3 regions of the [Micrococcus luteus] ATCC 49442 genome follow, and region 2 is predicted to be linked to each of the others. Evidence: riboswitches for the same ligand, from Rfam matches in the RefSeq annotation. Region 2 holds a riboswitch; each other region holds the start of a gene.
The links. Region 2 has a riboswitch for thiamine pyrophosphate ahead of thiD (bifunctional hydroxymethylpyrimidine kinase/phosphomethylpyrimidine kinase). Riboswitches for the same ligand answer to the same signal wherever they lie in the genome.
Positions count from the first base shown of each region.

Region 1: another riboswitch for thiamine pyrophosphate. It lies ahead of thiO (glycine oxidase ThiO); the one in region 2 lies ahead of thiD (bifunctional hydroxymethylpyrimidine kinase/phosphomethylpyrimidine kinase).
Region 3: another riboswitch for thiamine pyrophosphate. It lies ahead of GUV69_RS16250 (ECF transporter S component); the one in region 2 lies ahead of thiD (bifunctional hydroxymethylpyrimidine kinase/phosphomethylpyrimidine kinase).

Region 1 covers NZ_JAAAXP010000001.1:80,502-83,744, reverse strand. Annotated here, with positions in the region: gene GUV69_RS00415 (thiazole synthase) at 1-47, opposite strand, end outside; gene thiS (sulfur carrier protein ThiS) at 51-287, opposite strand; gene thiO (glycine oxidase ThiO) at 284-1,543, opposite strand; TPP riboswitch at 1,536-1,655, opposite strand; gene thiE (thiamine phosphate synthase) at 1,683-2,411, shown strand; gene GUV69_RS00395 (RNB domain-containing ribonuclease) at 2,497-3,243, shown strand, end outside.
Region 2 covers NZ_JAAAXP010000001.1:502,531-505,773, reverse strand. Annotated here, with positions in the region: gene rplU (50S ribosomal protein L21) at 1-30, opposite strand, end outside; gene thiD (bifunctional hydroxymethylpyrimidine kinase/phosphomethylpyrimidine kinase) at 303-1,778, opposite strand; TPP riboswitch at 1,898-1,994, opposite strand; gene GUV69_RS02320 (Rne/Rng family ribonuclease) at 2,111-3,243, opposite strand, start outside.
Region 3 covers NZ_JAAAXP010000001.1:3,568,086-3,571,328, reverse strand. Annotated here, with positions in the region: gene GUV69_RS16255 (ABC transporter ATP-binding protein) at 1-895, opposite strand, end outside; gene GUV69_RS16250 (ECF transporter S component) at 895-1,515, opposite strand; TPP riboswitch at 1,588-1,724, opposite strand; gene GUV69_RS16245 (heme-degrading domain-containing protein) at 1,782-2,324, shown strand; gene GUV69_RS16240 (DUF4235 domain-containing protein) at 2,393-2,656, shown strand; gene mnhG (monovalent cation/H(+) antiporter subunit G) at 2,670-3,077, opposite strand; gene GUV69_RS16230 (MrpF/PhaF family protein) at 3,067-3,243, opposite strand, start outside.

The DNA.
Region 1 (3,243 bases), 420 kb from region 2:
GCAGCCGCGGAGTGGTCCGTTGTGCTGATGCTGGTGGTTACTGTCATGATTTAGCCTCCCTGAACTGCGGTGACCAGTTCTACGTTGTCACCTTCGGCGAGCGCCGTGGCATGCCACTGGCTGCGCGGAACTACTTCGGAATTGTGGGCGACGGCCACACCGAGCTTCTGTCCGTCAGCCGCCTGGCCGTTGACGCCGAGGCGGCGGCCGGTGATCTGGCTGACGAGGCTGGTAATGGACGCGTCGTGCGGCACGGCATGCTGCGCGCCGTTGAGGGTGATGTTCATGCTGTTTCCTTTGTGGGTTGGGAAGTTACACGGGGAAGGCCGGAGAATCTGCCCGGGCTGAGGGCGTCCCAGCGGGCTTCATGCCGGCCGTCCAGCAGGTCCCGGCAGATAGCCGCCGCACCAGGGGTCAGCAGGACGCCGTGGCGGAAGAACCCGGTAGCAATGATCAGCCCGGGGATGTGCCCGGTGCCGGCTGCGCTGGCAGGTACCCGGCCAAGCAGCGGTGCATTGTCCGGCGTGGCCGGCCGCGCCCGGGCGGTGGATTCCAGGAGTTCCAACTCGGCGACGGCGGGCAGCAGCGCCTGGGCATCGCGCAGCAACTGGTAGACGCCGCCGGCCGAGACCGCAGAGCCCGCCCCGGTTCCGTCCCCCGCGGCGGATAGCGCGTCCTCCCGCTGGGTTGCGCCGATCACCACGGTGCCGTCCTGCCGCGGAACGATGTAGACCGGCACCCCGTGGACCAGGCCACGGACGGTGGAGGTAACCAGCGGGCGCAAATGCCGGGGAACGGCGAGGCGCAGGATATCGCCGTAGACAGGCCGCAGCGGCAGATGCAGCCCGTCCGGCAAGCCGGCGAGCGAGGCCGACTGCACGCCGTTGGCCACAATGGTCTCACCGGCGATGGCTGTGCCGCCGTTGGCCAGCGTCACCCCGTTGACACGGCCGCCCTCCCACCGCAGGCCCGTTGCGAGGTGATCGACGGCGAACCCGTCACGGGCACCGGCGACGGCGGTTCCTGCCCCCGGTTTATGGACGGCCAGGACCTGACGGAGCGAGGCCACCAGCTTCCGCGGATCCACCTGGTGGTCCGCCGGGATGTCCAAGGCGCAGGAAATTGCCGGGCTCAACAGCGGTTCCCTGGCCCTCGCTTCCCGGAGGGGCAGCGGCTCTACCACAAGCCCGTTCGCCTGCTGAACGCTCCGCAGGTCCATCAGGGCGCGGCGGTCCGCAGCGTCGGCGCCGATGGCGAGGGTCGGCGTCGTAATGTACCCGGTGTCCGCCGCCCCCGCGCGGGCAAGGTCCGCTGCAAACGCGGGCCACCGGCTTGAAGACTCGAGCATGACGTCCAGGAGGTCTTCCTCCTGGTAATGCAGTTCACTGACGGGGGCGAGCATGCCGGCGGCCGCCCAGCTGGCCCCGGAGCCGGGCGCGTCATCGATCAGGACCACGGACCGGCCGGAGCGCCGTGCCTCCCAGGCGATGCCGTGGCCAATGACTCCGCCACCGATCACGGCGACGTCCGCGTGCAGGACCATGTGTTTCCTTCCCTACGCCGGTACTAGCCGGATCAGGTCAAGCGGTCGGCTCTGATGCCCTCTCAGCCCGGCCGCTTTGTGACGGCTGTTACGGGCTCCCGCAGTACTCGCCCAGTTTAGGGGAACTATGGTGGTTTTCATGAACGCGCACTCCAGTCCCCACATCGTGCCCAGCTACTCCGCCCAGGCGACAGGCAGCACCCTTCCCGCCACCGCACGGCTATACCTGTGCACTGATGCCCGGCGGGACCGCGGTGACTTCGCTGATTTTGTGGACGCGGCATTCGCCGGCGGGGTGGATATCATCCAACTCCGCGACAAGGAAGTCGAAGCCGCCGAGGAACTGGAACTGTTGGCCGTACTGCAGGCAGCCGCAGCCCGACACGGACGGCTCTGGGCAGTCAATGACCGCGCAGACATCGCCATGCTGTCCGGCGCACCCGTCTTCCACATCGGGCAAAAGGACCTGCCCGTGGCGTCGGCCCGCACCCTGCTCGGCGCCGGGGCCGCAGTGGGCCTGTCCACCCACACCTCCGAACAGATCGAAGGCGCCATCCGGATGTCCGCGGCGGTGACTGCCGACGGCGGTCTGGACTACTTCTGCGTCGGACCGGTATGGGCCACCCCCACAAAACCCGGCCGGGCCGCCGTGGGCCTTGACCTGGTGCATTATGCCGCGGAGGCCGTCTCCGCAGCAGACAGCACCCTGCCCTGGTTCGCGATCGGGGGCATCGACCTGGGCAACGTCGAACAGGTGGTTGAAGCCGGAGCCGGCCGGATTGTGGTGGTGCGGGCCATTACGGAAGCCTCCGACCCCACGGCAGCAGCCGCAGCGCTCGTGGCGGCCCTGGATGCCCCCGCGTCCTGATGGTCCGGCGCCCGGCTCCTGAGAATCCGGCGCGCAGCGGGGCGGGGCGTGCACGAATCAGGGAAACCGGGCTAACCTGACTTTCGTGTCCCATCATCGGTTGGCCCCCAACGTCCACGAGCAGACCAACGCCCTCGCGGCAGCACTGAGCGCCCTGCGGACCGAGCTGGAACTGCCGGGTCCTTACCCGGCAGAAGCGGTCCGCGACGCCGAAGCGGCCGTTGCTGCGCACCAGCTACCCGCCACCGACATGACGGACGTTGAGTTCCTGACGATCGATCCGGCGTCGTCCACGGACCTGGACCAGGCACTGTTCATCGAACGCGCCGGCGCCGGCTACCGGGTGCTGTACGCCATCGCGGATGTACCCTCGTTTGTCCGCCCCGGCGGCAGCCTGGACACCGAAACGCGCCGCCGCGGCCAGACGTTCTACGCCCCTGACGGCCGGATTCCGCTGCACCCCGAGGTCATCAGCGAACAGGCCGGCAGCCTCCTGGCGGACCAGCTGTGTTCAGCGTTCGTGTGGGATTTCGGGCTCGACGACGCCGCGCACGTCTCCAGCGTCTCCGTCCGGCGTGCAACCATCCGCAGCCGGGCCAAGCTGGACTACAAGGGCGTCCAGGCGGACATCGACGCCGGAACCGCCAATCCCGTCCTGCAGCTGCTGAAGGACGTCGGCCTCAAACGCGTTGAGCTGGAACGGCAGCGCGGCGGTGCCAGCCTGAACATGCCGGAACAGGAAATCGTGCAGACGCCCGACGGCGGCTACCGGATTGCCGCTGCCCCGCAGCTCCCGGTGGAGGACTGGAACGCGCAGATTTCCCTGATGACC
Region 2 (3,243 bases):
GCCGCCTGCGCGGACAATCGCGTACACCACTTGGGAACTCACTTCTCTCGACGTTTATTACTAGATTTGCGTGCGGAACCTGGGCCAATGTTTGACTGGGTTCCCGCTGTGCCTCAACGCCGTGGGGTCGTAACCCAAGTGTTGGCGTAAGCACCGAAGATCTAGAATACGCTAATTTCGCCTTCGGCCGCAAATGAGGCTGGTTACGGCCGTTTGACTGTGATAGGTCCCACTGGTGGGAACAACACTGACAATCCGAAACCGTGCCCGACTATCGTACCGGCTGCGTGGCCCTTCGGCGTTCAGGCATGCAGCCGCGGCGCGTCGAAGAACTCCACTTCGAACCGGCTTGAGTGCTTGAAGGCCTGAACCATGGCAGCCCGCTCGTCCCCGGAGGCCTTTCGTCCGGCGTCGTCAACCAAGGCGATCGCGTCCCGCGTGGCCTGCGCGAAATCCTCGTCCGCGTACGTCCGCAGCCATTCGGCATAAGGGTGCTCCGCCGGAGCGCCTGCCGCAAGGAACCGGGCGTGGAGTGTCTTGCCCGCCTCGGCGTACAGCCAGAAACACGGCAGGAGGGCCGCCACCGCAACTCCGTAGCTGCCGGAGGCTGAGGCGGCCAGCAGATGGTCCACATAGGACTTGGTGACCGGGCCCAGGACGTGCTCCACGGTGCGGGTGCTGAGCCAGTTGCGGTGCAGTTCGGATTCGACTTCAAGGCATTGCTGGGCAGACCTGGCCCAGAACAGCTGCGCGGCTTCTGTCGGCGCCAGAGCGCTGGCGCGGGCAAGAACCCGTGAATAGCCGTTGAGGTAGATGGCATCCTGGGCGAGGTAGTAGGCGAACTGTTCCTCTGCCAGCGAGCCGGCCGTCAGGTCGCGGATGAATTCCAGCCCGTAGATGGCCTCCAGGTAAGGGGCCGCCGTCCGCTGCAGGAGTGCAGCGAATTCCCCGGCAGCGGGAGGCTGCTGTACATGGTGGAAGTGGTGGACCGGGCCGTTGCCGCCGCCGACCCCCAGTTGGCCGGATGCCCGCAGCGCGCCGGCAAGCCACGGCTTCACCAGCAGCAGGGACGCCTCCCAATCCCCCAGCCTGGCCTGTGCAGTTGCCATGGCCGAGGACAGCGAGCAGCCCGTGCCATGACTGTTGCGCGTGGCGATCCTGTCTCCCGTCACTTCCACAACCGGCCGGGAAAGCAGTCCCCCGGCGTTGACCAGGGCATCAGGGCACGTGTCGCCGTCGAGATGGCCTCCCTTAACCAGGACCGTGGCGCCGGTAGCCGCGGCCAACCGTTTTCCCTGCTCCAGCGCCTCCGCCCAGTCCCGGGCATGGGACTCCCCTGCCAGGATGGCGAGCTCCGCAAGGTTTGGTGTAATCAGGTCCGCAAGCGGCAGCAGGGCCCGCATGGCCGTCTCGGCCGGCTCCTGCAGCAGCCGGTCTCCACTGGTTGCCACCATCACCGGATCGAGGACCACGACGGCGGGACGTACCTTTTCCAGCCAGCTGCGGACCGCATCGATCACCTCCGCGTTGCCCAGCATGCCGATCTTGACTGCATCGATGGTGATGTCGTCGCTGATGGCGTCAAGCTGCTGGCGCAGGAACGCAGCGGGGGGAACGTGGACTGCCTGGACGCCGAGTGTGTTTTGAACCGTCAAAGCGGTGATGGCTGCCATGCCGTAACCGCCCATGGCGGCAATGCTTTTGAGGTCAGCCTGGATCCCGGCTCCCCCGGACGGATCCGAGCCGGCAATGGACAACACCCGCGGAGTATGGGTCAGAACATCCGCTGCGCCCGATGGCGCAAAGGCGGGGCCGGCAGCCGGGGCTGCTGGTCCCGGGGTAGTCAGTGGCGGCAGGGCCGCTGGAAAATCGGGGGTTGCGGGAGGAAGGACATAAGTCGAAGCCAAGGAGACATCCCTTCGCCGGTGCTAACCGGACAGGTTCTACGGGTCTGGATCTCAGCCGGCTTTCTGCCGGCACCCCGTGTCAGTCACCCAGCCTAGCCTTTCTTTGGTGCCACCGCCCGAAGATGAAGCCGGGACGTAGAATGCCCGGACGCGCCCCCAATGAAGGGCGTGTCCGGGCATCCCGACCTATGTCCGGCGGAGGATCAGAGTTCTGAGGCAGGAACCCCTACACCCAGGATGATCGGCGCGCTGGTTTCGACCGGCTTGGCACTTGCGGGAGCCTTGGCGGGCTCCGGCGCCTTGGCCGCGTGCGTGTGCCCGGCCGCGGCTGCAGGGACAGCTTCGTGATGCTCCACCGTGGTGGCATTGGCTGCGCCCTGGGCCCGGCTGGCACTGCGGTTCCGCCGCGGCCGTCGGGTGGCGGGCTGCTGGGTGTGATCCGAGTAGTCCCGTTCAACAACGGCGGGAACCTGGCGGGCAGGGGCTGCAGCGGGCGCGCTGACGGCCTGCCGGCTCACTTCCGGCTCTGCCTGCCTGACCTCGGCGGGCTGGCTTGCCTCCTGACCGCTTTCGGTTTCAGGGGCCGGACCGCCGAGCCTGGCGAAGGCCTCCGCCAGGCGGTCAAGGGTCAGGGCAGGGGCTTGCGGCTGATCCTCATGGTGCTCCACGAACGGCAGCACTACCTGTTCACCGCCGAAAGTCAGCACGGCGGCCGGGCGGCCGGTAATTTCACCTTCCGACCGTTCCGGCGCAGGGGCGGGGGCCTCCGTGCCGGCGGCCCGGGCCGCCGCAGCAGCCTGGGCTACTTCGTCGTCATGCAGGTGGGCCGCGTGTGCTGCGGCCGCAATATTGGCCAGAGCTGCCCGCGTGGCCTCCGCCTTGGCGTGGCGCTCGGCGTCGCTGGGGTCCGGGTGGACCGTGTGGATCTGCACCGGAGCTGCCGGTGCCACCTCCAGGGGCTGGCCGCCACGGCCGCGGCGGCGCTTCCGGTCGGTCCGGCCGCCCTGCTGTGCGTCCGGACGCTGGGTGTCGCTGCGCTGGCTGTCCATCCGCTGGGTGTCCGGGCGGCTGTCCGTGCGCTGCACGTGGTGCTCGGCGGCGACAGTGTTGGCGCGGCGGTGCTCCACAGGATCGTCGTGGGTGACGATTCCGCGGCCAGCGCAGGTTTCGCACTGCTCGCCGAAGACTTCCAGGAGTCCTGTGCCCATGCGCTTGCGTGTCATCTGCACCAGTCCCAGGGAGGTCACCTCGGCCACCTGGTGCTTGGTGCGGTCACGGCCCAGGCATTCCACCATGCGGCGGAGCACCAGGTCGCGGTTGGACTCAAGGACCATGT
Region 3 (3,243 bases), 3.1 Mb from region 2:
GCCCGGCAACGGCGGAACTGCCGGCGGAAATGCCGCGCCGGGGACGGGTGGACGGAACATAGCCCGGCACCCACACTCCGGCACCGATCAGCATGTCCCGCGCCTCAGCGAGCACCCGGTCCGGCGGACCGTCCAGCAGCACGCCCGACGAACTGCCGGGAGCGCCGGAGGCCGCTGCCGAGCCCGGCTGCAGCACCACAATCCGGTCCACCACGTCTTTCCAGACGGACACCCTGTGTTCAACAACCACCAGCGTGGCACCCGTCTTGTCGAGGCAACGGCCCACCGCGTCCCGCACCTCAAGGACGCCTGCGGGGTCGAGGTTGGCTGTCGGCTCATCCAGCAGGATCAGTCCCGGCCGCATGGCCAGGATGCCCGCCAGCGCCAGCCGCTGCTTCTGCCCGCCGGACAGTGCCGACGTCGGGTGGTCCAGCGGGAGCCGGGCGGCACCCGGGGATCCGCCGGCACTGCGCAGCCCGACGTCGTCGAGCGCCTCGTGGACCCGCTTCCAGATCTCGTCCCGCGGAACGGCCAGGTTTTCGGCGCCAAAGGCGACGTCGTCGCCCAGCCGCGAGAGGACCACCTGCGTTTCAGGATCCTGCTGCATCAGCCCTGCACGGCCGCGCCGGCTCCGCGGCGCAACGCCGTCGATCAGCAGCGAACCGGTCTCGTCGGCGTCGTCCCCTTCGTCCCCCAGCACCCCGGCGAGGGCGTGCAGCAGCGTCGATTTGCCTGCGCCGGAAGGGCCCAAAAGCAGCACCCGCTCACCAGGGGCGATGTCGAGGTCCAGCCCCTGGACGGCGGGGGCGGCACGGCCGGCGTGCCGCCAGCCCCAGCCATGGGCTGATACCGCAGCGGGGCGCACCGCGGAAGCACCGGCGTCGAAAGCGGTCATCAGTTGAAGACGGGTTCCGAGAAGGCCTTCCGGGACGCGAAGGAGCTCAGGACGCCGGTTTTGGCGAGGCCGCGGGTGGCGATCCAGGACACGGCGCCGGCAATGACGGCACCGGAGATGGCGCAGAACAGAATGTACGCGGCCTTGTCGCCGGCCTCGTAGGCGATGTTCCAGCCCCAGGGCGCGAAGGAATCGTTCAGGCCGCAGAACAGTCCGGCGCCGGCGCCTGCGAGCAGGGCCACGGGCAGATTGAACTTCCTGTAGGCGAAGGCGGCGAACACCAGTTCGGCGCCGAGGCCCTGCAGGATGCCGGAGATCAGCACGGTGGTGCCGTACTGGGAACCCATCATGAGCTCACCGGTCGCGGCCACGGCCTCACAGAACAGCGCTGCGCCCGGTTTGCGGATGATGAGCATGCCCAGCACAGCCGGAATCATCCAGCCGCCCGCGATCAGGCCTGTGAGGGGCGGGTACGTGGCATTCATCGGCGCGGACACCAGCGCGGCACCCTGGGACCAGGCCCAGAAAATGACGCCGCCGGCGATGGCGATCAAAGCCGCCACCACAATGTCCACAACGCGCCAGGAATAGCTGGCCTTCTTGAGTCCTGCTGTTGTCATTTCTGCCTCCTGAGGTACAGGAGGGGAGAGTATTCGCGGTTTCGGCCCGGCCTGCGCCGCCCGGATCCGGACACTCTGAGAAGCTCGACTCCCTTGCGCCGGTACTAACCGGATCAGGTTCGAGGGTCTGCGGCTGTCCGCACTCTCAGCGCCCATCCACCGGCTGCATCCCTGCAGTGCCCGACGGCGGCGCTCCCCTGTCGTAAATAAATCTGCCCTGATGGGCGTGACCCAGTTTACACCGCAGGCGCGGTAGATTGTGGGCCATGACTGCCGACGCCTCGAATGTGACCGTGTTCGATCCCGACTCCAGCGAAGCCCAGCCGCCAGGCTCGCTCGAGGCGCTGATCGCGCGGATAGAGGCTGAGGTCAGCGAGCTGCAGTTCCCCCGGTTTACCAAGGACGACGCCCTCAACCTTGGGCTGCTGCTGGTGGAGCTGGGCAAATCCCGGAAGCTGCCCATCGCCATCGACATCACCAAGGGTGAACACGTCCTTTTCCATGTGGCCCTTGACGGCGCCACGCCCGACAACGGGCACTGGATCCGGGCGAAGCAGCGCACCGCCGCGCGCTACGACGTCCCGTCCCTGCTGGTGGGCCTGCGCGGAAGGCTGGGCGGCGGCCGGATCGAGGACCAGGGCTGGTACGACGAATCGACCTACGCGGCCCACGGCGGCTGCTTCCCGGTCTATGTCACGGGAGTCGGGGCGGTGGCGACGGTGGCTGTCTCCGGACTCCCGCAGATGCAGGACCACAACCTCGTGGTGGAGGCGCTGCGGGAAATACTGGCCTCCATGGGGCAGCCCTAGGTGCTGACCGCCGGCCTGATCACGTTAGGCTAAAGGCAGTCCCCGATCCGCCACAAGGAGTTCAACCCATGAACCTGTTCATCAAGCTGCTCGGCACAGGAATCAGCCTCGCCGCCGGGTTTGTCGGCACCAAGGTGGTTAATACCGTGTGGGAAAAGTCCACCGGCCGTAAGCCCCCCACAGGCAAGGACGAAGACACCCCCACAAGCCTGCGCTCGGCGTTGACGTTTGCGCTCATTTCAGCCTCGGTCAGCACCATCATCCAGGTCCTCGCCAACCGCGGCACGCAGCGGGCCATCACGCGTTTCGCCAAGAGCCAGGACATCGTCTAGTCCCGGCCGGGAATCAGTCCCGCCCGCCGGCGTCGGAGGCGTTATCCCTGGACGACTGCGCGGCTTTCTCCACCACGGCGTCCAGGTCATCGGAGCTGAGCAGCTCGCGGTGCAGGTGCTTGGTGCGGTAGCCGGAGCGGCCCACCATGTGTGCGGACACCGGCACCGTCAGCAACTGGAAAATCCACGCCACCAGGAGCACCGGCCATACCCACAGCGTCCGCATCTGCAGGCCGATGGCCGCGAGCAGCAGGAAGAGGCCCAGCACCTGCGGCTTGGTGGCCGCGTGCATCCGGCTCAGCAGGTCCGGGAAGCGCAGCAGGCCGACGGCGGCGGCCAGGGACATCAGCGCACCCACCACCAGGAAAACCGCCGTCAGGGTATCGATGATGCCATCCACCACGTTCGGTTCAGGACTCATGGGTCTGCTCCCGCCGGTCGGCCACAAAGCGTGCCACCGTGACCGAGCCGATGAAACCGACAACGGAAAGCGCCACGAGCAGCATCAGGTTGTTCAGGTGCCTGTTGACGGCCATGTCAACGCACAGTGCCGCGCCGAGGATGGCGAGCAGGACGTCGGAGGCCAG